One region of the Halobacillus amylolyticus genome, then DNA from elsewhere that is predicted to be linked to it. Evidence: predicted binding sites of a transcription regulator. Region 1 holds the regulator's gene; each other region holds the start of a gene.
What was found. Region 1 encodes LexA, which represses DNA repair genes until DNA is damaged. Its sites were predicted from a motif close to CGAACATATGTTCG; they were not measured.
Positions count from the first base shown of each region.

Region 2: a site for LexA is predicted at 2,868-2,881, ahead of MUO15_RS19220 (DUF4046 domain-containing protein). Genes of this name have one in related genera too.
Region 3: a site for LexA is predicted at 2,486-2,499, ahead of ruvA (Holliday junction branch migration protein RuvA). Genes of this name have one in related genera too.
Region 4: a site for LexA is predicted at 2,469-2,482, ahead of MUO15_RS13965 (ImmA/IrrE family metallo-endopeptidase). Genes of this name have one in related genera too.

Region 1 covers NZ_CP095075.1:667,728-675,773, reverse strand. Annotated here, with positions in the region: gene MUO15_RS03605 (methionine gamma-lyase family protein) at 1-24, shown strand, start outside; gene MUO15_RS03600 (MerR family transcriptional regulator) at 173-577, shown strand; gene glnA (type I glutamate--ammonia ligase) at 598-1,929, shown strand; gene MUO15_RS03590 (YjcZ family sporulation protein) at 2,240-2,362, opposite strand; gene lexA (transcriptional repressor LexA) at 2,610-3,233, opposite strand; gene MUO15_RS03580 (YneB family resolvase-like protein) at 3,548-4,207, shown strand; gene MUO15_RS03575 (DUF896 domain-containing protein) at 4,281-4,514, shown strand; gene tkt (transketolase) at 4,694-6,697, shown strand; gene sirA (sporulation inhibitor of replication protein SirA) at 6,844-7,269, shown strand; gene MUO15_RS03560 (YneF family protein) at 7,344-7,571, shown strand; gene MUO15_RS03555 (cytochrome c biogenesis CcdA family protein) at 7,808-8,046, shown strand, end outside.
Region 2 covers NZ_CP095075.1:3,818,464-3,826,509, reverse strand. Annotated here, with positions in the region: gene MUO15_RS19230 (ABC transporter permease) at 1-183, shown strand, start outside; gene MUO15_RS19225 (ABC transporter substrate-binding protein) at 202-1,200, shown strand; gene MUO15_RS19220 (DUF4046 domain-containing protein) at 1,254-2,834, opposite strand; gene MUO15_RS19215 (flagellin) at 2,936-3,034, opposite strand; gene MUO15_RS21820 (flagellin N-terminal helical domain-containing protein) at 3,394-4,689, opposite strand; partial or broken gene MUO15_RS19200 (flagellin N-terminal helical domain-containing protein) at 4,978-5,184, opposite strand; gene csrA (carbon storage regulator CsrA) at 5,310-5,537, opposite strand; gene fliW (flagellar assembly protein FliW) at 5,524-5,976, opposite strand; gene MUO15_RS19185 (DUF6470 family protein) at 5,995-6,546, opposite strand; gene flgL (flagellar hook-associated protein FlgL) at 6,637-7,512, opposite strand; gene flgK (flagellar hook-associated protein FlgK) at 7,523-8,046, opposite strand, start outside.
Region 3 covers NZ_CP095075.1:233,265-241,310, forward strand. Annotated here, with positions in the region: gene MUO15_RS01235 (hypothetical protein) at 1-42, shown strand, start outside; gene MUO15_RS01240 (hypothetical protein) at 96-473, shown strand; gene MUO15_RS01245 (hypothetical protein) at 544-1,116, shown strand; gene MUO15_RS01250 (hypothetical protein) at 1,116-1,322, shown strand; gene MUO15_RS01255 (BofC C-terminal domain-containing protein) at 1,741-2,301, shown strand; gene ruvA (Holliday junction branch migration protein RuvA) at 2,553-3,170, shown strand; gene ruvB (Holliday junction branch migration DNA helicase RuvB) at 3,189-4,190, shown strand; gene MUO15_RS01270 (DUF2905 domain-containing protein) at 4,187-4,387, shown strand; gene queA (tRNA preQ1(34) S-adenosylmethionine ribosyltransferase-isomerase QueA) at 4,409-5,434, shown strand; gene tgt (tRNA guanosine(34) transglycosylase Tgt) at 5,455-6,591, shown strand; gene yajC (preprotein translocase subunit YajC) at 6,607-6,870, shown strand; gene MUO15_RS01290 (TIGR04086 family membrane protein) at 6,950-7,339, opposite strand; gene MUO15_RS01295 (ArsB/NhaD family transporter) at 7,497-8,046, shown strand, end outside.
Region 4 covers NZ_CP095075.1:2,686,321-2,694,366, reverse strand. Annotated here, with positions in the region: gene MUO15_RS13975 (LLM class flavin-dependent oxidoreductase) at 28-1,086, shown strand; gene MUO15_RS13970 (NADPH-dependent FMN reductase) at 1,099-1,665, shown strand; gene MUO15_RS13965 (ImmA/IrrE family metallo-endopeptidase) at 1,911-2,453, opposite strand; gene MUO15_RS13960 (helix-turn-helix domain-containing protein) at 2,581-2,928, opposite strand; gene MUO15_RS13955 (N-acetylmuramoyl-L-alanine amidase family protein) at 3,170-3,982, shown strand; gene MUO15_RS13950 (hypothetical protein) at 4,066-4,254, opposite strand; gene MUO15_RS13945 (ATP-binding cassette domain-containing protein) at 4,384-5,013, opposite strand; gene modB (molybdate ABC transporter permease subunit) at 5,028-5,699, opposite strand; gene modA (molybdate ABC transporter substrate-binding protein) at 5,721-6,497, opposite strand; gene MUO15_RS13930 (M50 family metallopeptidase) at 6,620-7,276, shown strand; gene MUO15_RS13925 (YjcZ family sporulation protein) at 7,385-7,495, shown strand; gene MUO15_RS13920 (hypothetical protein) at 7,649-7,933, shown strand; gene MUO15_RS13915 (hypothetical protein) at 7,930-8,046, opposite strand, start outside.

The DNA of each region.
Region 1 (8,046 bases):
CAGGCAGTGCAACAATTAAATTAAGAGAATGTTGATCAATACATAAAAACTGAAGGACATTCATTCTTCAGTTTTTTCTGTGAATTTCCATGTTAACTTACTTAACATCTCTTGACATCTATAATGACTGTCGTATAATGTAATTAGAATTTCTTTTGGGGGTGGCAAATCGATGAGTGATGAAGTTCGTCGTTCGATGCCGTTGTTCCCGATGGGGATTGTACAATCCTTGACTGATCTTTCAGCCCGGCAAATCAGGTATTACGAAAAGCATCAGTTAGTTAATCCAGTTAGATCAAACGGCAATCAACGGCTTTTTTCCTTTAATGATGTTGATCGTTTGCTTGAGATTAAAGCGCTTATTGAAAAGGGCGTGAATATGGCTGGAATTAAACAGGTGCTTACGCTTACCCATCAGCCGGAGAATGAGCCATACAGTGGAGACCAAATGGAAGAAGTTCATAATGAACTCACTGACAAAGAGCTTCGCCGTATGTTACAGCGAGAACTGTTCACCGCGGGAAGGCAAGGGAAGGCAAGTATAAGACAGGGAGAATTATCACGATTCTTCCACTAAAGTAGCATAGGAGGAGACAAATGGGATTCACGAGAGAAGAAATTTTCAAGAAGATTGACGAGGAAAATGTAAAGTTTGTCCGTTTGCAATTCACGGATATGCTAGGCACGATTAAAAATGTTGAAATACCAGTAAGTCAAGTAGATAAAGCTCTTGATGGAATGATGATGTTTGATGGTTCGTCCATCGAAGGATTTGTTCGTATTGAAGAATCAGACATGTACTTAGTACCAGACCTTGATACATTTGTTGTCTTCCCGTGGTCATCTGAAAAAGGTAAGGTAGCACGCTTTATTTGTGATATTTATAACCCTGATATGACACCATTTGAAGGATGTCCACGTTACAATCTAAAGCGTAATTTAAAGAAAATGGAAGAACTAGGTTTCTCGGCCTTTAATATCGGAACAGAGCCTGAATTTTTCCTTTTCAAGCTGGATGTAAATGGCGAACCAACGATGGAACTTAATGATAAAGGCGGGTATTTTGATTTAGCACCAACAGACTTAGGTGAAAATTGCCGTCGTGATATTGTGCTTGAGCTTGAAGAGATGGGTTTTGAAATCGAAGCTTCTCACCATGAAGTGGCTCCGGGACAACATGAGATCGATTTCAAATATTCTGATGCAGTAAAACACTGCGACGATATTCAAACTTTTAAGCTGGCAGTTAAGACCATTGCACGCCAGCATGGATTACATGCAACCTTTATGCCTAAACCATTGTTTGGTGTGAACGGATCTGGTATGCATGCCAACATGTCACTATTCACTGAGGATGGCAATGCCTTTTTTGATGAAAATGGAAAAGAGCAGTTATCTGATGTCGCTTATCAATTTACAGCCGGAATTGTAAAGCATGCGACTAACTTCACAGCCGTAACCAACCCGACTATCAATTCCTATAAGCGTCTTGTACCTGGTTACGAAGCACCTTGTTATGTTGCTTGGTCAGGTCAAAACCGTAGTCCACTCGTTCGTGTGCCGACATCTCGCGGGTTAAGCACGCGTATTGAAGTGCGTAGTGTTGACCCTGCGGCAAACCCATACATGGCTATGGCAGTGCTGCTTGCTGCTGGTCTTGATGGTGTTGAGAACAAGCTTGAGGCACCAGCACCAGTTGATCGTAACATCTATGTAATGGACAAAAGAGAGCGTGAAGCCCACGGCGTTAAGGATCTGCCTGCAACACTTTCTGATGCACTTCTTGAGCTGCAATCAGATGAAGTCATGGTAAAAGCGCTTGGAGAGCACTTGTTTGAACACTTTATTGAAGCGAAAGAAATAGAGTGGGATATGTTCCGTACTCAGGTACATCCATGGGAGCGCGAGCAATATCTACAAACTTATTAAACTTTGAAATGCCTTGGCGCTGGGAGCGTCAAGGTTTTTTAATTAAATCGCTAACAAAAGCAGGCATAACAACAGAGCTCTGGATTTTTGCGGGAGGGCCAGGTATAAAGCTATCATTGCAAAAGATGGTACAGAGGATGCGGGTCACTGTCCCTTTATCGTCTGTACCATCGTCAAAGGTGAGAGAAGGTAAACGTTTCAACGGAAATGTTTAAGCTTAGGGGGTTACTTGTTACTCTGGATAGGCTAAAATACTAGTTATGAAGGAAGGATAATAGATCTATCCTCAAAAACTACTGGAGAGTTTTTATTAAAAACCTCCACCAAATCCACCACCGTATCCACCGCGGTTAAAGCCAGTACCTACGATGATCAAAAGAATGAAAAGAACCACGATCAAGGCAAATCCTGATCCGTAATTGCCGTAACTCATATCTATACCTCCTTTATCAGTTAATAGTTCATTATATGTAATGACTATAGCAATGTAGAGGGCATTTGTCAGACTTTCATAAAATATCAGCAATTGAACCAGAGGCATAGATTATGCATCAATTTAAGCTGCTAACTTGATGCGGAAAAAACTATAAAGGTCAGCAATATTACAAGTCACCACGTTAGCGTGATAAATTTTCCTAAACTAAAAATCCGAGAGCAATTGATTTAGCTCTCGGATTTTTTTAATGAACGGTGCGGTAAAGACCGACTACTTTACCTAGTATTGAAACATCATTTAATATAATCGGTTCCATGGTTGCATTTTCAGGCTGTAGTCGAATATGCTTCTTTTCTTTGAAAAAACGCTTCACTGTGGCTTCCTCATCCTCTGTCATAGCCACAACAATATCCCCGTTCTCGGCTGTCTGTTGATGGCGAACGATCACCATATCTCCATTCAGGATACCCGCTTCAATCATACTATCACCTTGTACAACTAAAACAAACGTATTGTCATCTGACCCTGCTAATGAGTCAGGAAGAGGGACGTATTCCTCGATATTTTCTATTGCTGTAATGGGGGAGCCAGCCGTAACTTTACCTATTACCGGTGCGTAAAATGCTTCGGTGCGGGGAACGCTTTGGTTCTCCTCTAAATCAATGACTTCTATCGCTCGGGGTTTCGTAGGGTCCCGTCGAAGGTAGCCTTTTTTTTCTAAGCGGGAAAGGTGTCCGTGCACGGTTGAACTCGAAGCAAGCCCGACGGATTGTCCGATTTCTCTTACGGATGGGGGGTACCCCTTTAGTAAGACTTGCTCTTTAATAAAGTCTAGTATTGCTTGTTGACGTTTCGAAAGTTTATTCATAGATTGCCACCTCGTACATAGAATTATAATAACCACATTGTACCATGCGTTTTCAAAAAATACAAACAAGCGTTCGAAAAAACAGTTGACAGGAACTTTTGTTCGTATATAATTAAAATTAACAAACACGAACAAACGTTTCTAAGAACGGTTGTTCCTTAATAGGGGGTATATTATATGTTCAACAAACTTTCAAAACTCGATATCACGTATATTCTATTATTTGCCGCTGGTCTAGCCTTTTTATATTACTCTATGGTCACAAGTATATAAATCAGTTATCCTTGGGTTGAAAAAACAAGAGGTGGTACAGCATGAAAGCAATTCTCTATTGCCGTGTAAGCACGGAGAAAGAAGCACAAGTTTCTTCATTAAAAAGACAACGGACTGAATTAATGGCGATGGCCGAACACCAATCAATCGAAGTGGTAGATTGTATTGAAGAGCAAGCAAGCGGATATGATATTGAACGTGAAGGGGTCTTCCGCTTGCTGGACCATTTTTCAAATGGAAAAGCAGATGTTCTTATTATTCAAGATGAGACGAGATTGGGCAGAGGAAATACCAAAATTGCACTTTTTCATCAACTTCAAAAGCTGGATGTTCGTATCTATTCGTTATCACACGAAGGGGAACTGCAATTTTCTGAATCGGATTCCATGGTGCTGCAGATTGTAGGAGTTGTTGAAGAATACCAGCGCAAAATACATAATATGAAGATTAGGCGAGGGATGAAGAAGGCCGTTGAGAGTGGATACGATCCATCTAAGAACTTATCGAATCAACATCTTGCTCCCGGCAGAGCACGGGTTGATTTTCCAGTTGAAGAAGTTGTTCGCTTAAGAAACAACAAACTAACCTTTAACGAGATCGCAGCGACACTAAGAGGACTGGGTTACGATGTCTCTAAGGCTACTGTGCATCGTCGATACCAAGAGTTCATTACGCTTGAAAAACAACAGAAAAATAGGTAATATTACTATATAACAAGTGTCATATGACGCTTGTCTTTTTCATGGCCAATACCAGTTAAGGAGGTATGTGAAAATGTTAGCAGATGAAAAACTGAAACGAATTAATGAATTAGCTAATAAATCTAAAGGTGAAGGTTTAAATAAAGCTGAAAAGACGGAGCAGCAAGAACTTCGTCAAGAATATTTAAAGAATGTTCGTAAATCCTTTAAAAATCAGTTGAAAGGTATGACTGTTGTGGACCCAAACGGGAAGGACGTTACACCGAAAAAGCTGAAAGAAATGCAGGAAAATGAAAAAAAACATTAAATCATATACCGTACTCATTGTGGGTACGGTTTTTTGTTTAGCTTTGTGAATCTAGGGAAAAGTAATGGATGTCTATTAAGAAGATTGGTGAATAACAATAACAATGCTTGTCACTTGCTCATTTTCATTATAGGATAATACATGATACATATATGGGAAGACGAAAGGAGAATGTTGACATGGCTTCAAGCCTTGAACAAACATCTATTAATACTATCCGAACACTTACTATTGATGCAGTTGAAAAAGCGCAATCAGGTCATCCAGGGATGCCCATGGGAGCGGCCCCAATGGCTTACACCCTTTGGACAAAATTTATGAACCACAATCCAGGAAATTCACACTGGTTTAACCGTGATCGTTTTGTTTTATCAGCAGGTCATGGATCAATGCTGTTATACAGCTTGCTGCACCTTTCAGGATATAACGTAACGATAGATGATATTAAATCGTTCCGTCAATGGGATTCAAAAACACCCGGTCACCCAGAGGTTCATCATACAGACGGTGTGGAAGCAACCACTGGACCATTAGGCCAGGGAATTTCAATGGCAACAGGAATGGCTATGGCAGAGGCACATCTAGCGGCTAAATATAATCGTGAACAATACAACGTCGTTGATCACTACACTTTCGCGATTTGTGGCGATGGTGATTTAATGGAAGGCGTATCTCAAGAATCCGCTTCCTTAGCAGGTCACTTAGGCTTAGGGAAATTAGTCGTGCTTTATGATTCTAATGATATTTCATTGGATGGGGATCTTGATCGTTCTTTTAGTGAAAGTGTTGAGAAACGTTATGAAGCTTATGGCTGGCAAGTCATTCGTGTAGAAGATGGAACGAATACAGAAGATATTAGCAAAGCCATTGAACAAGCAAAACAAAACACCGAACAGCCGACAATGATTGAAGTTAAAACAGTGATCGGTTATGGCTCACCTAATAAATCTGGTAAGTCTGCTTCTCATGGGGCACCGCTCGGAGAAGAAGAGGTTACAGCAGCGAAACAACATTATAGCTGGGAACATGAACCGTTCCAAGTTCCTGAAGAAGTATATGAAGATTTCAAAAAGAAAGTACAAGCGAATGGTGAAGATAAAGAAGCACAGTGGAATGATTTAATGAAACAGTACAAGGAATCATATCCTGAACTTGGTAAAGAATTGGAACAAGCCATTAATGGCGAACTTCCTGAAGGATGGCAAGACAGCCTGCCAACATTTACTGCAGAGGATAGCCCGGCAACACGTGCAGCCTCAGGAAAGGTCATTAATTCATTATCCGAAGTTGTACCTTACTTCTTTGGTGGAAGTGCCGATCTTGCCGGCTCCAATAAAACGGCGGTAGAAGGAGAAGAGGACTTCTCACGTGAAAATTATGCAGGTCGTAATATTTGGTTTGGTGTCCGTGAGTTTGCCATGGCTTGTGCGCTAAACGGTATGGCACTGCATGGTGGGTTAAAAGTTTATGCTGGTACGTTCTTTGTTTTCAGTGATTACCTCCGTCCAGCCTTGCGTTTATCTGCTATTATGAATCTGCCTGTAAACTATGTATTTACGCATGACTCTGTAGCTGTTGGCGAGGATGGGCCTACTCATGAGCCTGTTGAACAACTGGCTTCCCTAAGAGCCGTGCCAAACCTTTCCTTAATTCGTCCTGCAGACGGAAATGAAACAAGTGCAGCCTGGAGAATTGCTCTTGAGTCAAATACAACTCCAACAGCACTTGTACTGACTCGCCAGGGCTTGCCGACACTTGAAGGTACAAGTGAAAAAGCTTACGAGGGAGTGAAACATGGGGCATACATTCTAAGTGATTCCGATAAACAAACACCTGATGGGATCTTGCTGGCCTCGGGATCTGAAGTACAGCTAGCTGTACAAGCACAATCAGAACTCAAGACCAAAGGTTATGATGTACGAGTGGTAAGTATTCCATCATTCGATCGTTTTAATAATCAATCAAGAGAATATCAAGAAAAAATATTGCCGAATGCAGTGAGAAACCGTCTTGCGGTTGAAATGGGTGCATCTTTTGGCTGGGAGCGTTATGTCGGCCTTGATGGCTCTATCATCGGCATCGATACATTCGGCGCGTCCGCTCCAGGAGAGACTGTCATTAAAAATTATGGCTTTACCGTAGAAAATGTAGTCAAACACGCGGAAAGCTTAATGAATAAATAAATAGAATTGGACTACTGTATATCAAAATACAGTAGTCCGCTTTTAAGTTTTTCAGTTTTGACAAAAATCGTTGGACTAGTTAGTCATATTGTGACAAATTGTTCGCTCGAGGCTCTGTATAATCAAGAACAAGGAGTGATGGAGCTATGCAATTTGTGATCTATGCAATTAGACAAGAAGTCTGTGAACACTATTACTATAAAGTAGAAATGTTAAAACGATTTTTCCAGGAGTGCATGCGTCTCCCTCAATCAAAATTACATCAAAAACAATTGGATTATATAACCGAAGATTTCTCTTTTAATGAATGGCTGGGAGATCTTTGTAAGGGATCAAAGGTAACCCCATTCTCTATAAATAAGAATGGGCATTTATTCAATTATGAACAAAATTATGATATAATCGTAAATAAGAAAAGCTGTTGTCTATTGCAGTGTGACAGCCTCTGGCAGGCAGAAAGGGTTCTATTTCAACCACTAAGAATGTGTGATCAAACGTTTTTTATTGTAGAGGAAAACGGAGAGCATTATGGATGGGTTTCCCCTCTTTCAAGTCAGCGTCTGTTATCGTAAAATGCCCTATTGTATTCCTATGAGCATTTTACTATACTGTTATGGGAGACAATACGAAGGAGGAAGACGTTTAAATGACTTTGGGCATAGTATGGGTGATCATCATTGCCGTTTTGGCTCTCATTGGCGGAGTAGCCTTGGGCTTTTTCATAGCGAGAAGATATATGATGAACTATTTAAAGAAGAACCCGCCAATTAATGAGCAAATGTTGCGCACAATGATGATGCAAATGGGTCAAAAGCCATCACAGAAGAAGATTAATCAGATGATGCGTTCGATGAATAATCAACAGAATAAATGATAATTGCTAAGCCCTTTCTTCCATACATATGGAAGAGAGGGTTTTTGATTTGCAAAAGGGGATCTAGCTGCGATCCAGATCCCCTAGCATTAAAAGGGAGAAAGCCATAGAGAATACTTAGTGCCTATTTCTGCTTTTTTCTAAACGAACGTCAACAGATGTTCACAACTGAATAATCGTTTTTTTGAATTTGTTTTGATACAATAGGACTCGAGTCTGAACGTGGAGGTGTTGTTATGTCAGATATAAATATATTTTTAGCATTTGGTGCAGGCTTTCTTTCTTTTATATCACCATGTGTTCTTCCTTTGTATCCAGTTTTTCTATCCTACATAACGGGGATGAGCATAAATGAATTAAAAGAAGATAATGGAATGCTTAAGAAGAAGAGCCTCACTCACACAATATTGTTCCTGCTTGGTTTTACAATTATTTTTATAATTTTAGGATTTTCAGGATCTTTATTCTCCCAGTT
Region 2 (8,046 bases), 1.0 Mb from region 1:
GGGGAATTACTCAGTAACGGACCAGGATTAGGCTACTCATTGAGATACGCGCAAGATTATGCCCGCATGGATCAAGTCATTGGCATTATTATTATAATCGGAGTGATTGGCGCCGTTGTCGATCAACTCGTATTTTCCAAATTAGAGAAAAACGTTATGAAACGTTGGGGTTTAGCCAAATAAAAGGAGGATGAAAGTTAGATGAAGAAATTCTTATCAATTTTCGTATTAATTACAATGAGTCTCGTATTAGCTGCCTGTGGAAGCAGCGAGCAAGAAGCAAGTGGAGATGGATCAAAGGAAATCACCATCGGGTACTTCCCGAACATTAACCACGTTGCCGGCATGGTAGCCGAAGAACAAGACCTCTATTCAGAAACGCTGCCAGACGGAACAAAAGTAAACTACAAATACTTCCCTGATGGCTCAGCATTCATGACAGCTGTCGAAACAGGCGAAGTGCAAGGCGGCCTCGTCGGACCAGGCCCAGCTATGAACCACTTTACAAGCGGAGCGAAAATTAACGTCGTAGCCGCAGGATCAACAGGTGGAACCGTGATTATGGCCAGAAAAGGCGCCAACATCGAAACACCCGAAGACTTAAAAGGAAAAACCTTCATCTCCCCACGCGTCGGCTGTACACACGACGTCCAGTTCGAAACGATGATGATGGAAGAATACGGCATTACCTCTGACCGCATTGATGGAACAATGAAACACGTCACAGGAAAACCAGCCACCTACCACAGCATGTTCAAAACAGGAAACGTTGACGCAGCTACAGTCCCTGAACCATGGGCTTCCGTTATCGAAGCACAAGGCAGCGGTGAAGTCCTCGTAGACACACCAGATGTTGCTTACGGCGAAACATTACCAGCAGCCGTGTTTGTAACATCACAAGACTTAGTCAAAAACAATCCAGACATGGTGCAAAGCATCGTTGACGCCCATAAAAAAGCAACAGAGTTTATCAAAGACAATCCAGAAGAAGCGAAAACCATCGCGATTGATAAGATTAAAGAGATCACTGATCAAGAGCTATCTAAATCAGTGATTGACAACGCGTGGGAACGCATCGATTTCACTTACGATATAGACGGAAAAGTATTGCAGGACTTTGCTAATTCTTCTTATGAGCTTGAGTTTTTGAAGGAGAAGCCTGATTTAGAGGGGTTAGTGGATACAAGTTTTATTCAATAGGAATGATGAAAGCCAGCCGGAAGCGGCTGGCTTTTGTTATTGACAAAGAGCTATTATAAACTCATGCCATTTTCTTGCAAAAGATCCTTAATTCCCACAAATCCTGCTCTTCTAAACACATTAGGCATTATAGCTATAAAAGTATAGTCTTTCAAAGTTTTATAGTATTTAATTTTTCTGTTGGCTTTTTCCGTGTAACCTCTATATTTATTACTTTGATACAATCCAAAATACTCCAAAATAAATGTCCTGGTACCTTGCTTAATTATCCAGTCCGGAATATATACTTCATTTTGCAAGAAATTATTAAAACGTTCCCCTTCTCTAATTATGTCACCACTCCCTAGGTTATCGACAAGAAAGTTATGAATCGTTAGTTCTTCCTTTGAATCACAAATCTGTCCGTCAGAGCCAATCATTAGTTCAAATTCTTCCGGTTTAAATTTATATTCAGGAAATGACTCCATAATCCAAAGGTAGTATTTACTATCATAATGGCGATCCACCAGACTAATAAATCTTGGAAAAAACTTTCTAAAATAAGCGTGGGTTAAGTGCGGGAGATCTTCTCTAAACATATTCCTTTTCTTACAAAAATTTCGCAGAGCCAATATGCGGTTTTCTCTACTATACCAGTACCTATTTGGCACTCTTTGAAAATCTGTAACATCAAACATGTTCGGATAGAATTTCATAATAATTTCTATAGGAGATCCATGGTGGACATCTAATAACCCAGATAATCCATTTTCCTTTAAAAACTTCTTTGTAACATACTGAGGGATTTTTTGGAGTGGTATGTTGTATTCTCGCAATAGCTCTTCAATCGCTTGTTTTCCATTGTCTACATTTTCCCAATAGCGATTTGGCTTTGTAAACATGGTTATATCGTACTGATCTGGAAACAGAGATAATATTAATTTTGAAGGAGAACCGTTGTGATGTTTTAATGCACCACTAAACCTATGCCTAATTAACATTTGTTGCGTCACTTTTTTAGGCGCTTCTTCAAATGGAATATGCTCTTTCTCCAGCATTTTAATAAAATGTCTACTTAACAATTCTTTATTCCTTCCGTATCCCTTAGGAACACTTCTAAAATCTGTATATGTAAATTCATTAGGATATATCGTATTAATTAATTTAAATGGGGAATCCCCCCACCTTTTTAGTGGGTTAGAAAATCCCCACTCTATTAGCCTTTCATAGGTGACAACTTCAGGTATATCCTTAAAATCATAACCATTTTCTGATATAAAATGCTCCAAACGCTTTTTAATATTATTCGTATTGCTCCAGTAATCAACAGGTACTCTTAGAAAGTCAAATTCATCGTATTGATTTGGATACACGAACATAATCAATTTTCGGATTGACTTAAAGCGATTAAGAGCACCCCAAAGCTTATACTCTCTAATTGTATGCCTGGTGATTTTAGGGATTTGCTCATTCGTTAGTTTTAATTTTACCTCTAATACAAAACGAACGATGATAATGCAATTTCTTTCCTTCTCCCATGTTCCTTTAGGTAAAGCTTTCATTTTCCCACTAAAAACCTCATTATAAATTTTTACTATTGGATCTCGCACTAAATTTTTATGGTCCATTTCCCGAAACTCATTTGTATAAATCATATTAGTCACCCTCTACTATTATACCCTTAAACACGAACGTGTGTTTTAATATTTCATAAAAAAAGAGACCCTAATTAATTAGGATCTCCTTTAAATGATTATTAACGAAGAAGTTGTAGAACTCCTTGTGGTTGTTGATTTGCTTTTGCAAGCATTGCTTGTGAAGCTTGTGCAAGGATACTTTGTTTTGTTTGGTTCATCATTTCTTTCGCCATCGTGCGAACATTTACTTTCATAAATGACTAGACTATATCTTCACCCTCTAATACTCTAGTAGGGGCCGGGCACTTCGGATCCACAATGTTGAACCTCATTGTCTCACCTATGGATTTCATCATCTTAGCCTTAGCTTTAGATGGTCTATCCTAGTCGTTGAACCTTCTCCACTCTTTCAAGACAGGAGCTTGGCTGCTGATTGCCCAATCTTTTCTTTTTTCACACCTTCACGCTTGTCGTTTCCAACTACGTTGTGGTAAGAAAAGTTCTAAGGGGTTTCCAGCAATTCACCCGATTGTATTCTCTAGCCGTTACCAGCTAGGACGACTGTGACTATTCCTGCCTATGCAGCAACTAGGTCATAATCAACGTCACGGATACGAGATTCAGCAGCTGTCAGGTTTTCTGAAGATGTACCTAAGTTATTGATTGTGTGATCTAAACGGTTTTGGTATGCACCAAGTTTAGAACGTTCACTTGATACACTTTCAATCGCTTCATCAAGTTTAGTAATTGCTGCTGAGGCACTCGCATGGCTCGAAACATCTAATGCAGCTTCTACTTTAGCATTGTTGGTGCCATCGGTTACAGTGTTACTGCTTGTAAACCCTGCCTCCCCTACATCACCAGTAATCCCGAGTGCACTTGCTCGCATATCACCAATGTCAAGGGTTAAACTTTGATTTTCGTTTGCACCTATTTGTAAATTAACGCCACCAGTTGTAGTTGATACCCCTGTATAAGAAACTGTGGTATCATCACCTGATGTTCCGTCTGCTGATGAAGTAAAAGTAACATCAGAACCTGAAACAAATAGAGACCCTTCAGCTACTGTTAGTCCGGCAACAGCGGCAGCAACTTGATCAGTTGATTTCTCATTAGTGTCAATTAAATTAGTCGCAGTTACACCTAAATCTGTAGCTGCTTCTGTAGCATCAGCATAAGTTCCAGATGTACTATCGTAAAAAGCAACATCTGTTGAACCAATTGTTAATTTGTCTCCTTCAGATGGAACTGTGCTAATAGTGAAAGTGTCGCTTGACTTCACTTCTGATACTGCTTCAGTACCACCAGTCATTGAGCCAGTATCAGTAGCCCCAACTGTACCCGATCCAGAAATGTTAAATTCATTATCTAAACTACCTGCAGCTAATGCAGCCGAGATCGCTGATTCACCCATTGTACTATCGGAGTCTAAAGTAATAGTTAGTGTGCCTCCAGAAACTGCAGCCCCAGGTGCAGCACCTGATGAACCTGCAATTTCAATATCTAAGTTTCCAGCTGCACCATCATAGGAGCCCCCTGAAGTAGCAGTTAGTGTAATGCCACTCGTACCAATTTCTCCAGAAGCTTGAACTGCCTCCACAGCATTTACACCACCTGTAGTATTAGCAGCTTCAGTGATATTTGTAGCAGAAGTTGTTGTAGCATCTTTATCGCCATTAATTAACTTTTGAGTGTTGAATTCAGTGGCATTACCAATACGATTAATTTCAGAAGTTAATTGGTTCATTTCTTTCTGAATTTCACCACGATCTTCAGTAGTATTAGTATCGTTGGCAGCCTGAGTAGCAAGCTCACGCATACGTTGAAGGATACTATGTGTTTCGTTAAGCGCACCTTCAGCAGTTTGAATCATAGAAATCAATTATGTTATCGCAGCGGCTGTTTATCCGCGGCTTCTTTATGTTTCCATAAAGTTCAGATCATATCTTCACCCTTATGCAGGGTGCCCCGCGCTCGTGGATGGGTTATTGGTACGGTTTCCTCACCACCTGATCGTTACACCTTCCTAATTACATATCACCGATTCATTAGGCTTGGCTCGGTATTGCCCACCATCCACCTATTAAGGTTGGTTTGGGGTTCCACCGAATTCACGGAGTTTTCATCTAAACATTACTGTCTAGAGCGGCATTTCTCGTTTACCGTCTTGTGCATTTGTTTGTGCTTGGTCTAAACCACGAATCTGACTACGCATTTTTTCAGAGATCGCTAGCCCTGCTGCATCATCTGACGCGTTGTTAATACGAAGACCTGAAGACAACTTTTCCATTGAACCAGACATTGCTTGGTTCGCTTGCCCTAACTGACGATACGTGTTAAGCGCTGCGATGTTGTGATTAATTCTCATTTTAATAATTCCTCCTTGAATAGGTCACCCCACGTCCTTGTGAGATGCTGTGTTGTTTACAAAACAAAAGCCGGCCGACTCTGTAATGTGGTACATTACTTATATCGGACGACTTCCACAGGAGTTTAATCTTTTTTTGAACTTTTTAACAGATCTAGTAGATTTTCAGAGAACGTAGCCGCTTCCGTATTTTCACTCTGAATCGCCGCATAAACTTCCTGTCTATGTATCTCCACATGCCTTGGTGCATCAATGCCCAGCTTCACCTGCCCGCCTTCAACAGAAACCACTTTCAATTCAATATCGTCACCAATTCGAATCGATTCCCCAGCTTTTCGATTAAGGACGAGCATGCTGTTCACCGCCTTCTTCCTGACTAAGAGAATGTCTAGTTTGATAGATTTCATCCGCTAGAATCAACTGCTTTGCTTTTCCATTATTCACGTTAACAATGATAGGAGCCTGCAGGTTGATGGTAGATTCTTTAAATGGCTCTCTTAAGGTTACAACACTATAAACCGCAACATCAACTGCCTTCCCAATATCTAAATCAAGTTGCATTTGTTTACCTAAATCAAATTCATATTCTTTGTAAAATAGGTAAGGACTCGCAACGATCAGGGAAACACCCGCTTCCTCACAAGATTGCAGAGCATAATAAACTCCAGTTTCATCAACAGGCAACAGCACAAAAGAACGGTAGCTTTCAAACCCCGGCAACCCCTGTTCAAAATGAATCAGTTCGTTCTCCTCTACCTCAACAACACCAAAATATTTCGTTTCAACTTTCATTTTCATCCATCCTTTGTATTACACTTCCCAATCAATTTGAATATTGGCGTATTGCCTCATATAAATATCAACATTTCCCGGCTGATAAGCAATCTCAGGTTCTCGGGGCTGCGCCTTAATAATCGGTTTCTGTGGTTCAACAGATATCTCCGCTTCCCCTGGCACATAGTTAAAATCAACTAAATCATAAGCTGGCCGGCCACCAGGCTGCATCGTAAATTCAAATCTAGCATTCTGCTTCGCATGAGCTGCAATTGGATTACCGCCGTCCTCAATTCTCATCAACTCATCACCCTCACGAGAAACACGGGCAATGCCTTCTAACCAAATCTGTCGTGCTTCCCCGACTAACTCTTCCGTTCGTACAAGCACATTTTTCAAATCAAGATTATGCCAGGCCTTCGTTTGATCAATCGTTAACTTCCCTGGACGCTGGCGAATGGTCATGTCCGCTTTCGGCTGCTGGATCGACAGTTCGGCTTTTTGCTGACGGATTGTTTGTTGCCCTTTTTGAACATTTATCCCAATTCTAGCCTCCGTTGTTTGAATTTGAACCTTAGGTACGGGCATTCCCATCCCTCCCTTATAAGATTGGCACGTCCTATGCCAACACCGAACGCCTTCACGTATAAAATGAGACTGCCCCTAGTAGAGACAGCCCTATCTTAGAAAGTCCATCAACGTAGGCTGGATAATTCGTGATCCAACTCCAAGCGCCGCACGATGAATACTTTCTTGCGTTTTTAAGTTCGTAATTACTTTTTCAATATCCGCATCTTCATTGTCTGACATCATCTTCGTTGCACTAACTTCCTGTGCATCAATCCGATCTTCAATCAACTCGACACGATTCATCCGTGCACCCAAGTCAGCTCGCTCATTAATAATGTCATTGATATGCTTATCAAACGTGTCCAAAAAATCGCTGAGCTCTTCATCATCGCCATCACCCTCTAAAGCATCGACAAACGCTTCAATATCGGTAAAAAGTTGTTGACCAAAAGCCGGCTCAGAATTGACATTCACCTGAATTTGAACCCCAGCAGAAACCTCAATGTTAACAGGCGTCGCCTCACTATCTACCGTGAAATCATTCAGATTAACAGGAGCTTCCGTTGTGTTCGCCCCGTTAAAAATATATTTGTCATTAACCTTCGTATTGGCAATCGTGCCTAAGTGCTCTTTCAACTGACGAATTTCTTTAGCAATATTTTCACGCTGACCGTCTTCATATGTACCATTACTCGCCTGAACGGTAAGCTCGCGAATCCGCTGCATCGCCTTTGTTGCTTTATCCAATGCTGCATCACTATTGTCCATCCAGTTATGAACTGTCCCAATATTGCGTTTATATTGCTGAACCTCTGTCAACTGTGAACGATAATTGATCCCTTTCATCGCTACAACCGGATCGTCCGAGGGCTGACTAATTTTCTTCCCTGTATAAAGCTGTTCTTGATATTTCCCTAACTGGCTATAGCTATGACTAAGGTTACGGAGCATATTATTCGTTAACATTCCTTGAGTTACGCGCATGACCACTCACCTACCTTCCCATTTGATTAATGATGCGATCAAGCATTTCATCAATAACGGTAATATTTCGAGCTGCTGCATTATAAGCATGCTGGAATTTAATCATATTCGTCATTTCTTCATCCAAAGAGACCGCGCTCACTGATTGACGCTGCTGATTGACAGACGCCTTCAAGGTCGCAGAGTTGCTTTCCATCCGGTAGGCTTCTTGTGCTTCTACTGCCATGGTCCCGATAATCGATTCATAAAAGGTACTGACTGACGTTTCTTCGCCTAATATAGCAGCAGGTTCATCCAACACATTCGCTAAATCAAGTGCATTCCCACCACTCCCGGCAAGTTCCGAATTGGCCGCAGCAATATGATCGGCGTCCTCTTTCACCGCATCTGTTACATCAAGCGAACCCGCAAGCCCGCGCACGACTCCCGCTTCATCCGTAGTGAGCGTATCATCTACAAAAAAGAAATTCGGCGGTTCTGACCCCTCTTCCATCGAATTCAATGACTCTCCGCCCTTTTGTACCGTATTAATCG
Region 3 (8,046 bases), 430 kb from region 1:
GAGAAGAATAATTCATCAACTTTCTTTCTGTTTAATAGCTGATAAATGAAAAATATGGTAGAATAGTCACTAATAAACTCACATGGGGTGGTATTTTGCAGGAAATCTTAGTTGGGGTTCTAGTTCCTATTCTTACTGCACTTATTTCATATTTAGGAGCAAGACATTCTGCCAGCACTGAATTACAAAAGGTAAAGGATCAGCAACAAGCGGAATTGAAAAAGCTTGAGGAGCAACAGAAAGCTGAAATTAAAAAGATACAAGAACAGTCTAAAGCAGATATTGAAAGGACTAAAGCAGAGGTTTTGGCTCAAGCAGAGTTGTATGAAAAAAATGCACAGACGGATCAGGTATCAAAGATTTTTGAGCAAATGTTTCAAGGTGATTTATCAATGGATGATTTAGAAAAAATGGGGAAACAATTTGATAGTGGAACTTATAAACATGCTAATCATCCAGCGAATAAAAGATAATAATTGAAATTGACTAAGGAGTGTCTATCTAGACGCTCCTTTTATTTTTTATGAGAAATGGAGTGATTGAATGTTAGAACAAGCATTTACAGACTTATTAAATGAGTTTGGCAAAGACATAACACTTAATGAAGAAACTGAAACACGTAAGGCGGTTATTTCATCTAAGAATGTTAATGAGGATTTTGACGACAGACTAATACATACCGACTTTCCTATTGATCGTGGAGATATGATTAAATGGAATAATTCAGACTGGATCGTTATTAGTCAGGTTGCTGCAAAACGTGACTTTGAATACAAAGGATTAATTAGAAAAGCTAATTGGACAATTGAGTTAGTTGTTCAAGAAGGGAAAAAGGAAATAGTCGGTTACGATGCCCTCGGGCGTCCCATATATGAAACAACTGATCCGATTGTTGAGGACTATCCTGTAATTGTTGAATGGGAAACATTTAATATAGAAGGAACACAAATAAGAATATCCGATTCAGAAATATCTATAATTGCTGTCAATAATGAAATAACACAAAAGGTAGCGTTGGCTGATACATATACAATAGCAAACAAAACGTACACAATCGACAATATTAATCAGTTAAAGAAAGGTTTGCTTGTTTTTAAAGCGAGTGTTGGCGCATAATGGGAGAATGTTGGAAATTAGACAATAATAATTATGCTCTGTATGTCGAGAACTTAGAGGTATTACGTTCCATTAGAAGGTATTATAAAGACTTTGAGTTAATGGCTACATACGAGAAAAAAGGGAAAGTTTTTGCTGAACAATATCGAGTACCTTTACATAAAAAGAGGGTCGCTAAACGTTTGGCTAAAAAAGCATGTAATTAGATGGTACGTTTTTATACCTGTGCTTCTGAGAGAGCCTACATTGAAATTAGATGACCTAGTACCTTGCTAACTAATTCTAATTTGCTTGTATGGCTTTATTTTGTAAGAAGTGTACCAATTACACCGATTAAATTATTCTTTTTCAAATAAAGTTAAGAAAAACATGGAAAAGGTATGGCTTCTTAATATCCCTTATGTTATGATAAATGTATAAATTTTCTATGCAAGGAAGGTTTATTCTTTCCTATTATATACGGTTTACGTTATTTCCTTTGGATGACGTGCAGGACATTTATCATAACTTAGATGCTGATGACGAAATTCTTGAACAACTCTCATAAGATGAATCCTCATTTATAATAGCTTCTGTTTCTGTACATACTAGAAACAGAAGCTATTTTTGTGAGGAGGGTTATGGATGTTTCGATGGATTTATGGGGCTATGCTTATTCTCTCGTTCTCCGTCTGGCAACTTTCTAGTATAGATGATGGTTCGTTAACAGCTGAGGATATACCCAAACAAAGAACTTTAGAAAAGAAAGCTGAAGCAGTTTCATCTACACCCGTTCGGGAAGAACCAGTAACATTTAATGTGATTACAAAAAAACACTACTTAGATGGGGTAACAGAAACGACAGAAAAACAAGAAGTTATTTGGTCGATGGCCGATTTCTGGGCGAAGTATAGTGACTGGACCATCGTTGAACATGAACTAGAGCAGATGGTTTTTTCTAAACAGGTGGATAAGATTTCACCGATTACTGAACAGAAGGGCTATTTTGGTGTAACGGCTGAAGGTGAATTAGCTGTATTCCAAGGAACACCATCTGAAGGAAACGTAATGGAGTCATTTAAGCCTATCCCTCTAAAACCTTTAGAAGCTAAAAGAAAGCTTAAGCTTGAGGATGGGATTAAAATTACCAGCTCCAAACATTTTCAGCAAGTCATCAGTCAATATGTTGATACAAAGGATCTTTAACTAGCTTGGTGTAAGACAATGCCAGCTTATCAGTATAAAAAATAGTAAAATATCAGAATCATCTTTACTAACAAAAAGGGATGTTCCTAGTTTTTCTTTAGGACATCTCTTTTTCTGGAAAACTCTGCTACCTCTTTTCTACTGAAGTTCCAGACAAAAGATCGTCTCTAGTTTTCTTTGTCTACGAACATGTGCTTGTGTGTTACAATAAGGGGAGATAAAGGAATTTAGGGTAGAGGAGAAATATGTACATGATTGCTTATGTAAAGGGTCTTCTGACAACGATAGAGGACGAATCGATTACGATTGAAACACAAGGGATTGGATATGAGGTTTTATGTGCTAATCCTTTCCATTTCCAGAACGATGTTAAAAAAGAAGTTAAAGTACATACTTATCATTATATAAGGGAAGATCAGCAGCTATTATTTGGATTTAAAAAGAAAGAAGATAAATTATTATTTGCCAAGCTCCTAAATGTCTCAGGTATTGGTCCAAAGGGGGCTTTGGCGATACTAGGAACGGTAAGTGTTCCAGAATTTGTTTCAGCGATTGAACAGGAAGATGAAAAATATTTAACAAGGTTCCCTGGTGTCGGGAAAAAAACAGCACGACAAATGATTTTAGATTTAAAAGGAAAACTTGTTATTTGGCTGCCACATGAAGAAAACGAAGATTCTATTTTTTATCAAGAGGATACGACTTCAAAAGAAAAGAGAGAACGAATAGATGAAGCTCTTGAAGCACTGAAAGCACTTGGTTATTCAGAGCGGGAGCTTAAAGTGGTACATACAGAGCTTGTAAATACGAAGAGTGGTCAGGTAGACGATTTGATTCGTCAAGGCCTTCAGCTGTTAATGAAATCATAGTTGTGAGGAGGTAAATATATGGAGGAACGTATGATATCAGGTGAACTTCAAGGAGAAGAACAGCAAATCGAACTGAGCCTCCGCCCTGAAATGCTCCGGCAGTATATCGGGCAAGAAAAGACGAAAGAAAATTTACGCATCTTTATTGAAGCAGCAAAAATGCGTCATGAACCTCTTGATCACGTACTGCTTTATGGCCCGCCTGGTCTCGGTAAAACAACACTGGCCTCGATCATCGCCAATGAAATGGAAGGACAATTTCGGTCCACTTCAGGTCCGGCGATCGAACGTGCCGGAGATTTAGCAGCAATTTTATCTTCTTTAGAAGCAGGGGACATCTTATTCATTGATGAAATTCACCGACTGCCTCGTTCGGTTGAGGAAATTCTTTACCCCGCCATGGAGGATTTCTGTTTAGACATAATTGTCGGGAACGGTCCAAGTGCAAGGTCTGTTCGACTTGACCTTCCACCGTTCACGCTGGTCGGTGCTACAACGAGAGCAGGCTTATTGTCCGCTCCGCTTCGTGATCGGTTCGGTGTTCACAGTCGCCTGGATTTTTATGATACAAAAGCGTTATGTGCGATTGTTGAACGGACAGCGGATATCTTTCATGTAGGGATTGACACAGATGCTGCTGTTGAAGTAGCGCGAAGGTCACGAGGGACACCGAGGATTGCAAATCGGTTATTGAAGCGGGTCCGTGATATTGCTCAAGTGAGAGGGGAAGATGTGATCAGTGAAAAAACAACGAAAACAGCTCTTAAAATGCTCCAAGTAGATGGAGAAGGGCTTGATCATATTGACCATAAGCTTCTACTTGCGATTATCGATAGCTTCAGGGGAGGGCCAGTTGGTTTAGATACGATAGCAGCTACCATCGGGGAAGAGTCACAAACGATTGAAGATGTGTATGAACCATTCTTATTACAAATGGGCTTTATCCAACGAACACCGCGGGGGCGGACCGTAACCCCAAAGGCTTATGCTCATTTTAACAGAGAGGTGCCAGAGGCTTGACGGGTTTTGGGAAAATCTTTATTGTAATAGGGATTGTGTTTATTGTTATTGGGGTATTGTGGAGTTTGATTGGAAAACTTCCAGGTGATATCAGCTTTAAAAAAGGGAATGTTACCTTTTATTTTCCGATTATGACTTCGATTATCGTAAGCATAGTCTTATCATTAATTTTTTATATCATCGGCAAGATCCGTTGACTTTAAGAATAGGGGATTCACATGGACGTTAAACAATATGATTTTGATTTACCAGAAGAGCTCATTGCACAAGTACCGCTATTAGATCGGGCATCATCAAGATTAATGGTGCTTAACAGAGAAGAACAAGTCATAAGCCATCGCCATTTTTCCGATATTAAGCAATTTTTACAGGCTGGGGACTGCCTCGTATTAAATGATACACGAGTATTACCCGCTCGCCTATATGGCTCTAAGAAAGATACGGGTGGAAAGGTAGAGGTGCTTCTCTTACATCAAGATCATGAGGACGAATGGGAAGTGCTTGTTAAACCAGCTAAAAAAGTAAAAATTGGAACGGAAATTATATTTGGTGAAGGAAAGTTAGTTGCAGAATGTATAGGATTAAGTGAACATGGCGGGAGGAAAGTACGATTTTCCTATGAGGGTATCTTCCTGGAAGTACTCGAATCATTAGGGGAAATGCCACTCCCGCCATATATTAAAGAACAACTGTCTGATCAAGAGCGTTACCAAACCGTTTACGCTAAAGAAGAAGGATCAGCCGCGGCTCCCACAGCAGGATTGCATTTTACCAAAGAATTACTGGCAGATCTTAAAAAGAGCGGAGTAGAGATTGCCTACTTAACGTTACATGTCGGTCTAGGAACATTCAGGCCAGTTAGCGTTGAAAATGTGGAAGAACATGAAATGCATGCAGAATTTTATCGATTGAGTCAGGAAACGGCTGAGCAATTGTTGCGTGTGAAGAGGAATGGCGGTCGAATCATTTCTGTAGGGACGACATCAACGCGTACACTGGAAACGATTATGCGCGATTATGGAACGTTTAAAGAAGCAAGTGGATGGACAGATATATTTATTTATCCGCCGTATCAGTTAAGGGCTATAGATGGATTAATGACGAATTTCCACTTGCCTCAATCTACATTGATCATGTTAGTCAGTGCGCTAGCAGGAAGAGACTTTATTTTAGAAGCATACAAAAAGGCTGTGGAGGAAAGGTATCGATTCTTCAGCTTTGGAGATGCCATGCTGATTTTATAAGAAAAGAGAGGATAGAAATCATGGCGGTCACATATGAATTAATAAAAACATGTAAACAAACAGGTGCTAGGCTTGGCCGTGTTCACACACCTCATGGTTCGTTTGAAACGCCAATGTTTATGCCTGTAGGAACACTCGCTACTGTGAAAACCATGAGTCCTGAGGAGCTTGAAAGAATGGGTGCTTCCATCATTCTTTCTAATACGTATCATCTTTGGCTTCGCCCAGGAGAGGATATTGTAGAGGAAGCAGGTGGATTGCATAAGTTTATGAATTGGAATGGCTCAATCCTTACTGATTCAGGTGGTTTTCAAGTTTTTAGCCTAAGTGATTTACGGCAAATTGAAGAAGAAGGTGTCCATTTCCGCAATCATATCAGCGGGGAAAAATTATTCTTATCCCCTGAGAAGGCGATGGGGATTCAGAATTCCTTAGGAGCCGATATTATGATGGCTTTTGATGAATGTCCGCCGTATCCTGCCGATCACGACTATATGAAAAAGTCTGTGGAACGGACAAGCCGCTGGGCAGAGCGGTGTCTTGAAGGCCACCAGAGATCAGATTCACAAGGGCTGTTTGGCATTGTGCAGGGCGGAGAGTACGAAGATTTACGCCGTCAGAGTGTGAAGGACCTTACTTCTCTTGACTTTCCCGGCTATGCTGTTGGTGGATTATCTGTTGGTGAACCCAAGGATGTTATGAACCGTGTGCTTGATTTCACGACACCATTGCTGCCAAATGACAAGCCACGTTATCTCATGGGTGTTGGATCTCCTGATTCCCTTATTGACGGTTCCATCCGTGGAATTGATATGTTTGATTGTGTCTTACCTACAAGAATTGCAAGAAACGGCACATGTATGACGTCCCAGGGAAGACTAGTTGTAAGGAACGCAAAATTTGCACGAGATTTTCGTCCAATTGATGAACAATGTGATTGTCATACATGCCGGAACTATAGCCGCGCCTACATCCGTCATCTAGTAAAAGCTAATGAGACTTTTGGCTTTAGGCTTACTACTTATCATAATCTTTATTTTTTGTTAAAATTAATGAGGCAAGTTCGTGAGGCCATTAGAGAAGATCGACTCGGTGACTTTAGAGAAGAATTCTTTGAACAGTATGGTTTCAACAAACCAAATGCAAAGAACTTTTAGAAAGGGGGAAAATGAATGGATACATTAGTAGGATTATTGCCGATTATTCTGATGTTTGTTATATTCTATTTCTTGTTAATCCGTCCACAGCAGAAGAAACAAAAGAAAGTGCAGCAAATGCAGACGGAACTTCAAAAGGGAGATAGAATCATTACAATTGGAGGCCTTCATGGTACGATTCATGCTTTAGACGAGGGTACTTTAGTTATTAGTACACAGGATGGTACACAAATGAAATTTGATCGCTCTTCAATTCGTGAAAAGTTAAATCAAGATTAATGAGAAAATCCCGCCAAGGCGGGATTTTTGTTTGTGATATTAGTTGTGAAAGAGTATTGCTTACTCGTTGTCAGTGATTTTAAGATTTGTTGTCTGTACTTCGTCTTGGCATATTTACTCCAATCATTCCTCCTAATAAAGCTGCAATAACCAGTCCACCAAAATAGCTTAACTGTGTCAAAGTTACCCAGGAATTCTCAAAAATCAATTGAAAACCTATCATGGCAACAACGAAAACAAGTCCTGTTAAGATTCCCGATAACCATCCTTTTTGCTCTCCTTTATAAGCAGCAATCAAGCCACCAAAGGCCAAAATGGTTAAACCAGCTACCAAAGATATTTGATTTAATGTGTCAATATCAATTGACGTAAAGCGAAGAAGAATAGCTAAAACAGCGGCAACAACCATCATCAAAATCATGATTGATCCTATTCCGTAACCAAGAACCCCTTGCATAAGCTTTTTCATATGCACCATCCCCTTTTTAAGAGTAATAAAATGATAACGTTTCCCTTTCCTAACTTGTCTCTAAGAATATATGCATAAAAACCCTATAGATAGAAGTAGATATTTTGCCAACCTTTTGAATAGGTATAAGAAAAGACCATTTAGAAGGAGTAAGTCTATGACAACCATGCTTGCATTACTTATCTTTGTCGCCAGCTATTGCTTAATAATGACGGAGAAATGGAACAGGGCTATCGTTGCCTTAAGTGGAGGAGCGCTGCTTCTTATTACTGAAGTGCTCGATTGGGAGGAAGCGATTGGTTTTATTGATTGGGAAACCATTGCTCTTTTATTTTCTATGATGGTGCTCGTATCGATAACCAAAAAAACGGGTGTTTTTTCTTTTGCTGCTATAAAGCTTGCTCAAATGGTGAAAGGGAGACCTGTTCCTTTACTTATTGTGACGGCACTTTTTACAGCTGTCGGTTCGGCATTTTTAGATAATGTGACAACGGTGATGTTATTTGTACCTGTTTTATTATCCTTAGTGGACCGTTTGAAGTTGCCGGCCTTCCCTTATTTATTAACTACCATTCTTTGTGCAAATATCGGTGGTACAGCGACATTAATTGGTGATCCGCCAAACATTATGATTGGACAGGCAGTCGAACATTTTACCTTTTTGTCTTTTCTTTATCATTTAGGTCCTGTTGTCTTAATCATTTTTA
Region 4 (8,046 bases), 2.0 Mb from region 1:
TTGTATTAATAGAAAGGTGAAGGATAAATGGAAAAATATCGTATCGATCAAAGTAAAGGGATGGAATTTGGCATTTATACACTAGGTGACCACTTACCAAACCCTTTAACGGGAGAGAGAATTTCTGCAGAACAACGGATTCACGAAATCGTTGAGTATGCTAAGCTAGCTGATCAGGCAGGTATTGATTTTTTTAGCGTAGGTGAAAGTCACCAAGAGTATTTTGCAACGCAGGCACACGCGGTTGTTTTAGCAGCAATTGCTCAGGCAACAGAAAAGATTAAAATCGCAAGTTCTTCCACGATTATCAGTACGTCAGATCCAGTACGAGTATATGAAAACTTTGCAACGTTAGATCTGATCTCGAAAGGTCGTGCGGAGATTATTGCTGGGCGTGCCTCAAGAATAGGGCTCTTTGATTTATTAGGTTATAATGTTCGTGATTATGAAGAACTTTACGAGGAAAAGTTTGATCTGTTACGGAGGATTAATGAAGAGGAAGTTGTGAATTGGAGTGGAGAGTTCCGCGCCCCATTAAACAATGCAAAGGTTCTTCCACTTCCAAAGAATAGCTCATTACCTATTTGGCGTGCGGTTGGTGGTTCACCTGCTAGTGCTATTAAGGCCGGTAATGCTGGTGTTCCGATGTTCATGGCCCATTTAGGTGGATCCGTTTCTGTATTTAAGCGAACGATTGATGCTTATCGTGAGGCTGCACAAAGCAGTGGTTTTGTTCCATCTGAGCTGCCAGTTGCAACGGCTGGTTTTTTCTATGCAGCTGAATCCTCCCAACAGGCACTAAGAGATATGTATCCACATATTAATGAAGGGATGAAGAAAACGAATGGTAAAGGCTTTCCGAAGCAGCACTTTGCACAAGGTGTCGATCCACATAATGTTATGAATATCGGTAGTCCGCAAGAAATCATTGAAAAAATTCTCTATCAGCATGAGGTGTTTGGTCATCAGCGTTATATTGCACAAATTGATTTCGGTGGTATGCCATTTGATCGTTTAATGAAAAATATTGAGCTGATCGGCACAGAAATTTTACCAGCTATCAAAAAATATACGGCAAAAAATTAGGAGGTAGTTAGCATGAAGATTGTCGGGTTATCCGGTTCAAAAGTTGGCTCGAAAACAAGAACAGCTATGGATTACACAGTTAAAGCTGTTACGGAAAAATACCCTGATACGGAAGTGACATTAATTGATTTAGCTGAATATGATGTTCAGTTTAGTGATGGGCGTCATTATTGGGAATATGAAGGGGATACAAAATATGTAGCACAAACCATAATGGATGCAGATGCCATTATAATTGGAACGCCTGTGTTTCAGGCATCCATACCAGCTACATTGAAGAACATATTTGACCTACTTCCCGTAAATGCATTTCGTGAAAAAGTTGTTAGTATGCTTGTGACAGCAGGATCACCAAAGCACTACTTAATTGTAGAACAACATTTAAAACCTATCCTGGGTTATATGAAAGCACAAATTGTTCAGACGTATGTATTTGTCGAGGAAAAAGATTTTAATCGAAAAGTAATTACAAATGATGATGTGTTGTTCCGAATTGATCGTTTGGTTGAAGATACAGTCGTATTAACAGAAACGTATAAGACTATTCGTGAAGCTAAAGAAGCAGAATACGACTTTTAACAAATAAGTCGGTTATTCAAATAGGGATTGGGTCTTGCCTCCTCTTGCGACAGCGACTCTGCAAAGACATCTCATTCATTATCGCACCAACTTTTACAATAGTAGGAAAACCAATTATTCAGGTAGGTGTTATGGTTTCTTTTGGATAGAACTTCAGTTTATCGCAGGTTCGAGTCTTGCCGAGTGTGTTTTTTAAAAATATTAATCCTTGGTGATTACCAAGGTTTTTTTATATGGAGAAGTATTTAGGAATAATCACCGTAATCCTCACTAACATTAGTAATGCCATGTAGTTTTCGTAGTAATTTTTGATCAAACATTGAAGCAATGTATTGGTTTTCTAAATGTTGTAATCTTCGGGAAGCAAATTGTGGTGTGACCCCAAAAGTTGATGACACTGCATAGATGGCTTCAGATTTTCTAAAAGGAAGCTCCATTTGAAGTAGCATGAAGGTAGGCACACATAAATGTAGAGCATAGTTCTCAGCTTTCCATTCTTGATAGGCAAGAAATGACTCGGGCATATTAAATTGGCTGCCGTGATGCATCATGATATGGCACAGTTCATGTGCAAAGATCTGCCAACGTTCCTCTCTAGACAACAGCTTATTAATAAAAATCCGTTTTTTACCCTTATAGATCATTGCTTCACTTTTATCGTCCCAATAGTAAACCTGAATGTTCAGTCTTTCAATAATGTGATCGATGGTTAGTTGATGTGGTGTTCGTATAGATAGAGATAAAAGAAACTCCCTTATGTAGCTTTCAAGTGGTGTGTAATGATACATAAAATTCACCTCTTTAGAACATATGTTCGACAAACGAGTAAAAAGAAAAGCCCTCATGCTCAGGCTTAATCCTATTACCAATCATAAAATAGATCCTATATTACTTCTACTCTACTTTTGTAGGATTTTATTCACTCTTTATAATTTCCCACATCTTTCTTAGTTTTTTTAAATCCTCTTCACTTGATTTAGGGAGATCAGCATACCAGCGCTGTAGATCGGGATCACTAATAAATGACTCAAACTCATTTTCTGATTCTCCTCTTGCTGACTCTTCTGTCATTCCCATCAGCCAGTCAATGGATACAGCGTAGAGTGTGGCAAGTGTTGATAGCATCTTTGTGTCTGGTTCTCTGTAATTTCTTTCGTAACCTGATAGCCTCGAATTTGAGATCCCTAATTTTTCACAGACTAGAGTTTGTGACCAACCTTTGTTTTCACGGGCTTTTCTTAATCTTCCACCTAATGAACCCATACCATTCATCCTCATATCATCTTATTTTAATCTATTAATATTATACTACTAATTCCACGTTTCGTGAAATATATTGTGCGAAATGTTTATAAACGGGTTGACTTACACAATACGTGTAATTATAATAACAATTAAGCGTTACGCGTTACGCGCAAAACCATGGTTGTATGAATGACATTGTTCATACGGTAGTCCGTTCCTAAAATTTTTGGAATATATCTTAAAAGGAGAGATTCTTAATATGGCTAATTTAATCGCACTTGATGATGGACATGGCATGGAAACACCAGGGAAACGCACTCCCTATATTGATAGTCTAGGGCGCTCAATTAAAGAGAATGAATTTAATCAGGCTGTTGTATCGTTCTTAGATGAGGAGTTACAACGAAGTGGCTTTGATACACTGTTAGTGGCTCCTACGGACGATGATACGTCACTTTCAGCTAGGACAAGCCGTGCCAATGACGCAGGGGCAGCTGCTTATATTTCTGTTCATTATAATGCGTTTGACGGGAGCTTTGAGGGTTCAAACCCAAGTGGAATTGAACTTTACGTTTACCCTGGCCACCTAAACCGCCAGGCAGGGGTATTAGCGAATAATATTGCAAAGTATTTGAGAGAAGGTACTCAACAAGACTTTCGTGGAGTAAAAGAGGCAAACTTTCACGTATTGCGTGAAACGGCTATGATTGCTGTGCTAACTGAAAATGGCTTTATGGATCATCCTGATGAGGCGCTTTTAATGATTGATCCAGAGTTTCAAAGAGAAGTCGCGATCGAACATGCTAAGGGGATTTGTGATTACTTTGGGGTCAACTATGTTCCCGGGTATATTGGTCGAAGAGTAGAATCGATCTATCAAGGGGATTTGCGTTTTTATAATCAACCTTCTTGGTCAGATTCAGCCGTTGCTGGATATTTGCAGTATGGTTATGGCTTTCCAAACATTCTGGACCGAGTGATCGTAGATGGTTTCCCTCAATATAAGGTAGAAAATTCAAAAGGGGCAGTTTATTATGTAACAGCTAATGAGACGTATGTCCGCGTAGTGTAAATAAGTAGAACCCGGAGTTTGCTCCGGGTTCATTTATTTTCAGAGCCAAGAGAGTATCTTTCACTTTTCAAAACTTAATCCTATTAGAAAGTCGTTAACGGCAATGCCTTGCTCTGAACTGTCCTAATTATCGGCTGATTACTTTGCTCTTCGTAAAATATGTCAGCAATAAACAAATAGGCGATAATTAATCCTGTTACAATCATCGCTGATAGGAAAGCGATAAGGAGTAAGCGCAAGCCATACTTTACATACTTAGGGGTCTTTTTCATCGTTTTAAAAACCTCCCTACAACCAGTGCGAATATGACAGGAAATAAGAAATGGGTTTCACATAATGGATTCTACCTAATAATTCCAAGTGTTTCAACCATACATCCAATTGATAGACAGGAACAACTTCTATTCATTTGTGTGAAAAGAGAGGCGGCCGCCTTTTATAGGCAAGATTCGGTCAGCTAATTTTCTTGCCTCTTCCTTATCATGTGTGACTAGGATAATTGGAATTTGCCATAATTCACGAAGGCGTAAGAGCTCCTGGTGACATTGTTCTTTTGTCTCTTGATCAAGTGATGAGAATGGTTCATCTAGAAGGAGAAGATTAGGCTGGGTAGCTAATGCACGTGCTAGTGCTGTCCGTTGTTTTTCGCCTCCGGATATTTGTCGTGGGTATTTATTAAGCAAATGTTTTATGCCGACAACATCTGCAAGTTTATTAACGAGCTCTGGGTCAGTTGCGCCATATGTAATATTCTTATAAACAGTCATGTGCGGAAAGAGGGCATAATCCTGGAACAAGTAGCCAATTTTACGCTTTCGCACGGGAATAGGTTTACTTTTCGTATGAAAAAGTGTCTGATCATTAAGCTTTATTTTCCCTTCATCGGGGTGAGTTAGTCCAGCGATACAGTTGAGGATAGTGGTTTTGCCGGAGCCAGATGGGCCAAACAAAACGACGGTCTCATTACGCACCTGTAAGGATACATCGAGAGTAAAGTTGGCCAGTTTTTTCTTCATCGTTACCGATAGCATAAAGGTGCCTCCATTTATTGGTTAAACTTTAAAATATTTCGCTTGCTCCACCAATTCAGCCAGAGTATTGAACTGAACCCAAGAGCAACAATAATTAGTACCCAAAAGCGAGCTTGCTCCATTCTACCTGCTTCCACCGCAAAGTAGATAGCTAGAGGAATTGTGTTGGTTTCCCCTGGGATATAGCCAGCTATCATAAGTGTGGCACCAAATTCACCAAGAGCACGTGCGAAAGTAAGGACTAAGCCTGCCAAAAGCCCGGGCCAAGCTAACGGGAAAGAAATGGTGAAGAAGACCTTCCACTTGGAGGCACCCATGGTTAGCGCTGCATTCTCAATATTTTGATCATAGTTTTGGAAAGCTGCAGATGCGCTTTGATACATTAATGGGAATGATACCACGATTGCTGCAATAACAGCACCGATCCAAGAAAAAACGACCTGGATGTTAAAGGATTGAAGTAAAAATTCGCCTAACGGTCCATTTTTCCCAAATAGATAAAGAAGGCCAAACCCAACAACGGTAGGCGGAAGGACAAGCGGGAGCAAAATCACGGACTCAACAATACTTTTCCCAGGAAATTTTTTTCTTGTGATCAGACGGGCGAAAACAATGCCTAGTATAAAAACAACCAATGTTGCGATTGTAGCAATCTTTAATGATAAAAAGAGGGGGGAGTTACTCATGATGATTCCTTCCATTCTCCGTTATTTCTCAAAACCGTATGATTGTAAAATGTTTTGAGCTTCTTCCGTATTTAAATAATCTAGAAATTTTTTAGCTTCTACCTTAGCCGAGCTATCTGCTGTGACGGCTGCTGGGTAAATGATAGGGCGGTGCATGCTTGCTTCTGCTTTTGCTAATACTTTTATTTGATCAGATATTAGGGCATCACTTGCATAAACAATACCTAGTGCTGCATTACCTGATTCTACATATGTAAGTACTTGTCGTACATTTCGCGCATAGACCATCTGATCTTTCAGACTGCCCCATTTTTTCACAGATTGTAAGGTTTCTTTCGCGTACATGCCAGCTGGGACACTTGCTGGATCACCTAAGGCCAGTTGTTCCTGACCAGAAAGCTTGATATCCGCAAAAGAATTAAAATCGAAATCGCGGTCTTGGTCTGCAATTAAGACGATTGAATTCCCTGTGAAGTTCATTCTTGTTTCCTTTAGAATGAGTTGTTCCTGTTCGAGTGTGTCCATCCATTGTTGGTTTGCCGATAAGAAAACATCAACGGGAGCCCCTTGTTGAATCTGTTGTGACAATTTACCAGAGCCTGCAAAATTAAGTGTAAGGGAGATCTCACTATGTCGACTTTCGTAAGACTCTTTTATTTCTTGCATAGCTTCAGTTAAGCTGGATGCTGCCGAAATGGTTAGTTTTTTGGTTGAGCTTTCTTCATTCGATGGGTCACTACAGCCCGCTAGGAATAATAGAACAAGTCCAATGATTAAGATCGTCGCTTTTTTGTGCATATTGCTATGCTCCTATGTGTCGTTATTACTTTTGATTATACGGATTGAATAATTTTAAGTAAAATAAAAATAAGGATCAATGGTCGTGGACGAAACGATGGGTTATATAGAAAGGGGCAGTTATGAAAGTTCAAATTATTATTAGTCTCATTTTGGCTTTATTGTTGACCCAAGCACCGATTATCGGGAAGTACTTTGCTATGATTAACACGATGATACACGAAAGTGGACATTCTCTTATGGCTTTACTTACTGGAGGAGAGGTTAGAAATGTTTCATTATTCCCAAACACATCAGGAGTCACGATGACGGGACACACCTCGTGGTTTAGCCACGTAGTAACAAGCCTTTCTGGTTACTTGTTTTCATCATTAACTGGGTTGTTATTTTTCCATCTGATTGTTAAAGGGCATTACCAGATAATGATTTTCATTTTGATGGGGTTTTTAGCTATAAATCTTTTGTTCTGGGTGAGAAATTTCTACGGTATTTTCTGGCTGATTACATTCGGAGCTGGTTTTATTTATCTACTTAAAAGTGGTCAGCAGTCGATTGTTCAATATGTACTTATTTTTGTAGCCTCTCTCGTCCTTGTGGAAGCTGTAATGAGTGCTTTCACGGTTATGAGGGTCAGTTTTGTTTCCCCAGGTGCGGCTGGTGATGCTGCGAACCTTGCACAGGCTGTTAAATTTATCCCTTCGCCAATTTGGGGAATATTCTTTTTTGCACAATCCTTATATTTGGCTTGGTTGGCATTAAAGAAAGTGTTTGTTCTTTAGAGATTTTGTACATTTATTTAAGAAAAAAAGAAGAACTCCGCATTCGCCCTTACCCCTCCATTATCTTGGCATAAGGTAATAAAGTAAGTGATGAGAGGGGGGAATGACATGAGCGGAGGATACGGCGGCGGCTTTGCGCTACTAGTTGTGTTGTTTATTCTTTTAATTATTATCGGTGCCTCTTACGGCGGCTACGGCGGCTACGGTGGAGGTTATTAATCTCTAATGAAAGGCGAGGGCGAGCCCTCGCTTTTATACATATGACTTGGGCTAAACTTACCAAGGCTTACTCCCTGTAAAATTAAGTTTTAACTATATGGAAAAGGGTATAGGAAAAACAGATCAACTATCAGACTTTTGGAGGAATTGTATATGGATTTAAAGGAACATTTGGTGACTCATGGCTATGAACAGATTGACATTTTACTTATCGATGAGAAACAAAATCAATCAACCGTTGCTAACATCTCCCTTCATAAAATGACAGACTTAGAGTACAAGTTATACTTAGATCCTGAGTCGTTGAGGTACAAACTTAACAGCGACCACCCCCATTTTATCGCCAATCAAAAAGAAGAGGAAGGTGACGTTAAGCAAGTAAAGGGATATATCTTAGAATGGCGAAATTATGGAGAAGAGAGAGAAAAAGGATTCTAAGAGGTCCTTTTTCTTTTTTTTATACGTTCTTTTTGATCAGCTCTTCCCCCGATGATGAGCAGAATGCCTGAGGCAAGAATGACAACGGGAATCATTGGATCTTTTATCGTAAA